One region of the Rothia kristinae genome, then DNA from elsewhere that is predicted to be linked to it. Evidence: riboswitches for the same ligand, from Rfam matches in the RefSeq annotation. Region 1 holds a riboswitch; the other holds the start of a gene.
What was found. A riboswitch is a leader RNA that binds a small molecule or an ion and turns the genes downstream of it on or off. The one in region 1 is predicted to bind S-adenosylmethionine.
Positions count from the first base shown of each region.

Region 2: another riboswitch for S-adenosylmethionine. It lies ahead of metE (5-methyltetrahydropteroyltriglutamate--homocysteine S-methyltransferase); the one in region 1 lies ahead of I6G21_RS07035 (bifunctional o-acetylhomoserine/o-acetylserine sulfhydrylase).

Region 1 covers NZ_CP065738.1:1,602,252-1,604,447, reverse strand. Annotated here, with positions in the region: gene I6G21_RS07035 (bifunctional o-acetylhomoserine/o-acetylserine sulfhydrylase) at 1-1,280, opposite strand, end outside; SAM riboswitch class IV at 1,444-1,562, opposite strand; gene I6G21_RS07030 (amino acid permease) at 1,767-2,196, shown strand, end outside.
Region 2 covers NZ_CP065738.1:1,280,135-1,282,330, reverse strand. Annotated here, with positions in the region: gene metE (5-methyltetrahydropteroyltriglutamate--homocysteine S-methyltransferase) at 1-947, opposite strand, end outside; SAM riboswitch class I at 1,010-1,118, opposite strand; gene I6G21_RS05685 (NAD-dependent succinate-semialdehyde dehydrogenase) at 1,282-2,196, shown strand, end outside.

The DNA of each region.
Region 1 (2,196 bases):
ACGGCCAGCCGCACGAACCCGGGGGCCACCCCGGCCGCGCGCAGCTCATCTTCGGACAGCTGGGAGTGGGTCGTGGAGGCCGGGTGGATCACCAGCGAGCGCACGTCCCCGATGTTCGCGACGTTGGAGTGCAGCACCAGGGAGTCCACGAACCGCTGGGCCGCCGGGGAGCCGCCGTCGATCTCGAAGCCGACCACAGCACCCACGCCCTGCGGGCCGTACTTGCGTCCCAGCTCGTACCACGGGGAGGAGGGCAGACCGGCGTAGTGCACCTTCGTGACCTCGGGACGGGCCTGCAGCCATTCGGCCACCTTCTGGGCGTTGTCCACGTGGCGCTGGACCCGCAGGGACAGCGTCTCGATGCCCACGGAGATGTTGAAGGCGTTGGTCGGGGAGATCGAGCAGCCCAGGTCCCGCAGCAGGGTCACCCGGGCCCGCAGGATGTAGGACAGGTTCACGCCGAACACGCCCTTCTCCCCGAGGTCCTCCGCGAAGACCAGCCCGTGGTAGCTGGGATCCGGGGTGTTGAACTGCGGGTAGCGCTCCGGGTCCCGGCCGTAGTCGAACCTGCCGGCATCCACGATCGCCCCGCCGATGGAGTTGCCGTGCCCGCCGAGGTACTTGGTCGCCGAGTGCACGACGACGTCGGCACCCCACTCGATGGGCCGGATCAGGTACGGGGTGGGCACCGTGTTGTCCACGATCAGCGGCACCCCGGAGTCGTGGGCCACCGCCGCGAGCGCCTCGATGTCCAGGACGTCGCTGCGCGGGTTCGGGACGGTCTCCCCGTAGAAGGCCTTGGTGTTGGGGCGCACGGCCGCACGCCAGGCCTCCGGGTCGGAGAAGTCCTCCACGAAGGTGGTCTCGATGCCGTAGGCGGCCAGGGTGTGCTTGAGCAGGTTGTAGGTGCCGCCGTACAGGCTGGGGCTGGCCACGATGTGGTCCCCGGCCTGGGCCACGTTGAGCAGCGCGAGGGTGATCGCGGCCTGCCCGGAGGAGACCAGCAGCGCCCCGACCCCGCCCTCCAGGGAGGCGATGCGGTTCTCCACGACCTCCTGGGTGGGGTTGGTCAGGCGGCTGTAGATGGGGCCCAGCTCCTTGAGGCCGAAGCGGTTGGCCGCGGTCTCGGCGTCGGGGAAGACGAAGGAGGTGGTCTGGTAGACGGGCAGCGCCCGGGCGCCGGTCGCGGCGTCGGGCTCCTGCCCGGCGTGGATCTGGCGGGTGTCGAATCCCCAGCCCTGCGGGGCGGAGGGGGTCGGGAGGGTGGTGTTCTCGGTCATGGTTGCTCCTGCGCTTCTGTGTCAGGGGCGACGACGTCGCACACGGGAGGACATCACCGGTGGGAGCCCGCGCACTGCCTCTCGACCCGGAACCCGCTGGTTCACCGGGGAGCAGCCTCTCGGCGTGCGCGGAGGTCTGTCGGCGACCTCCCGGGCACTCGTGCGCCCGCGCTTGCCGCGTCCGCCGGTCGGCGGTGCGGCCAGGTCCTCACCCAGGGCACCCCACCGCGGTGGGAGGGTTGCCGGCCAGCTAGCTGGGGCTTGTCGCTGGCTCTCGTGACCTGGCATCAACCCTGCTCCCCCGTCCGGCGCCGGTCAAGGACGGCGGCGAATGGGTCCGCGGATGACGGATCGTGACGCGTGTGACGCCGCCATGACGTCCTCTAGGGTGGAACGGTGCGCGAGGACGGGCCGGGGGCGGACTGTCCGCATCCTCCGGTGCGCCGCGCGCCCACGCACCGCTTTCGTCGTCCGATGAGGAACTCCATGTCCGGTACCAGCCTCCCCTCGCCGTCCCCCGCCGACGCCGCGGATCCGACCACCCTGCAGCGGGGGCTGACCCTGCGCCACATCCGCTTCATCGCGCTCGGCTCTGCGATCGGCACGGGCTTGTTCCTCGGCTCGGCCTCCGCGATCGGCTTCGCCGGGCCCTCCGTGCTGCTGGCCTACGTGATCGGCGGGGCCGCGGTGTTCATGGTCATGCGGGCGATGGGCGAGATGGCCCTGGCCCATCCGGTGGCGGGGGCGTTCTCCGAGTACGCGCACCTGTACCTGGGCCCGTGGGCCGGGTTCGTCACGGGCTGGTCCTACGCCTTCGAGATGGCGCTGGTCGCGGTGGCCGATGTGACGGCGGTCGCCCTGTACATGCGGTTCTGGTTCCCGGGCACCCCCAGCTGGGTGTGGATCACCGCGGTGC
Region 2 (2,196 bases), 320 kb from region 1:
GGCAGGTGCCCCCGGGCGGTCTCCACCGGACTGCGTCGGCCCAGGGGCGGGCGGGGTGTCGGGGAGGGGCGAGGCAGGTCCAGGACCTCCAGCAGCTCCAGGGCCGCGGGATGCTCGTTGAAGGTGTACAGGTGCAGTCCCGGCGCCCCGGCGTCCAGGGCGGCCAGGGCCTGCTCCCGGGCCCGGGCCACCCCCACCCGACGCCGCTGCGTCTCGCTCTCGGCGGTCTCCAGCCGGTGGGCGAAACGCTCGTCCACCGCCAGCCCGGCCAGGGCGCAGACCCTCTCGTAGCGGCGCAGGCTGGTCACCGGGAGGATCCCAGCCACCAGCGGCAGCCCCACCCCGGCCTGCTCGGCCCGGGCCCGCAGCCGGACGTGGTCCTGCGGGTCCTGGCAGACCTGGGTGATCGCGAAGTCCGCCCCGGCCCGCTCCTTGGCCAGCAGCACCTCGATGTCGTGCAGGGCGCTCGGGGATTCGGGGTGGCGCACGGGATAGGCCGCGACCCCCACCGCCAGGCGCCCAGCGCCCAGGTGGGCGCGGTGCTCCCGCTCCACCTCCCGGACCAGCTCCACGAGGTGGCGGGCGAAGGGCAGCTCCTCCGGCCCGGGGACGTATCCGGGCGGGCGGTCCCCGCGCAGCGCGAGGATCCCGCGCACCCCGAGGTCCAGGATCCGGGCCGTCAGCTCCCGCAGCTGCCCGCGGGTGCTGCCCGTGGCGATCACGTGGGCCAGCGGCCGGTACAGGGTGTGGTGCACCAGGTGCTCCAGCAGGTCCAGGCAGCCGGCGCGTCGATCGGCCTGCACCCCGGTGGTCACGGAGACCCAGTCGGGGGCGGTCGGGGCGAGGGCGTCGAGGGTGCGCAGCAGGGCGTCCTGGGCGGCGGGTCCGCGCGGTGGGAACAGCTCGTAGGACAGCGAGGGCGGCGGGGTCGGGGGTGCGGCGGGCACGTCGGGCCTCCTTCTGCAGGATCGGCCGACGGATCGCGGCAGCCGCGGCGGCTGTCGCACGGTATCCATCGGTCCTGGCGGGAGCACCGTTCCCGAACCGTCGCACGAGGGCGGTGGGGGTGGTTGCTGCGGCGTCGTCGAGCCAGGTCTCTCGGCCGCTCTGGATAGGTACCCCTCCAGTGAACCGGCGCAGCCGCGGCCAGCCAAGAACGGACGCGGATGTGACCGTGCGACGCGCCGATGACGCCCGGCGTCCCCGGATGACGCCCCCGCCGTCATGCTCACGGCGAAAACCCCTGGAACCGTCCCCCACCCGGGGCGTTGACTAGGGGTTATGACCGAATTCGCAGTGACCAACGCATCCACCGGCGAGGTCGAGCAGACCTTCGACTCCCTGCCCGCCCAGCAGATCCCCGAGATCATCGAGCGGGCGCACCTCGCCGTCGGCCCCTGGCGGGACACCCCGATCGCCCAGCGCGCCCAGGCCCTGGCGAAGGTCGGAGACCTCTTCGAGCAGCGCGCCGAGGAGCTGGCCGGGATCATCGGCCGGGAGATGGGCAAGCTCAAGAGCGAGGGCCTGCAGGAGGTCCAGCTGGTCGCCTCCATCTTCCGCTGGTACGCCGAGCACGGCCCCGACGTCCTGGAGCCCACCGAGCTGCAGCCGCAGGGCGCGCAGAAGACCATCGTGGAGCACGAGCCGCTGGGCGTGCTGCTGGGGATCATGCCGTGGAACTTCCCCTACTACCAGCTGGCCCGCTTCGCCGCCCCGAATCTGCTGATCGGCAACACGATCCTGATGAAGCAGGCGGCCATCTGCCCGCTGTCCGCGGGCACCTTCGCCGAGATCCTGCACGAGGCCGGGATCCCGGAGGACGCCTACATCAACCTCTACCTGGACACCGAGGACGTCCCCGCCGTGCTGGAGGACTTCCGGGTGCGCGGGGTCTCCTTGACCGGCTCCGAGCGGGCCGGGGCCTCCGTCGCGCAGAACGCGGGGAAGAACCTCAAGAAGTCCGTGCTGGAGCTGGGCGGCAACGACCCGTTCGTCGTCCTGGACACCTCGGACCTGGACGCGCTGGTGCGCACCGCCGTCGGGCTGCGCACCTCCGTGCAGGGGCAGGTGTGCACCTCCCCCAAGCGGATCATCGTGGTCGATGAGCTCTACGAGGAGTTCGTCGCCAAGGCCCAGGAGGCCGTGGAGGCGATCCGCGTGGGCGCCTGGGACGATCCCGACGCCGACATGGGGCCT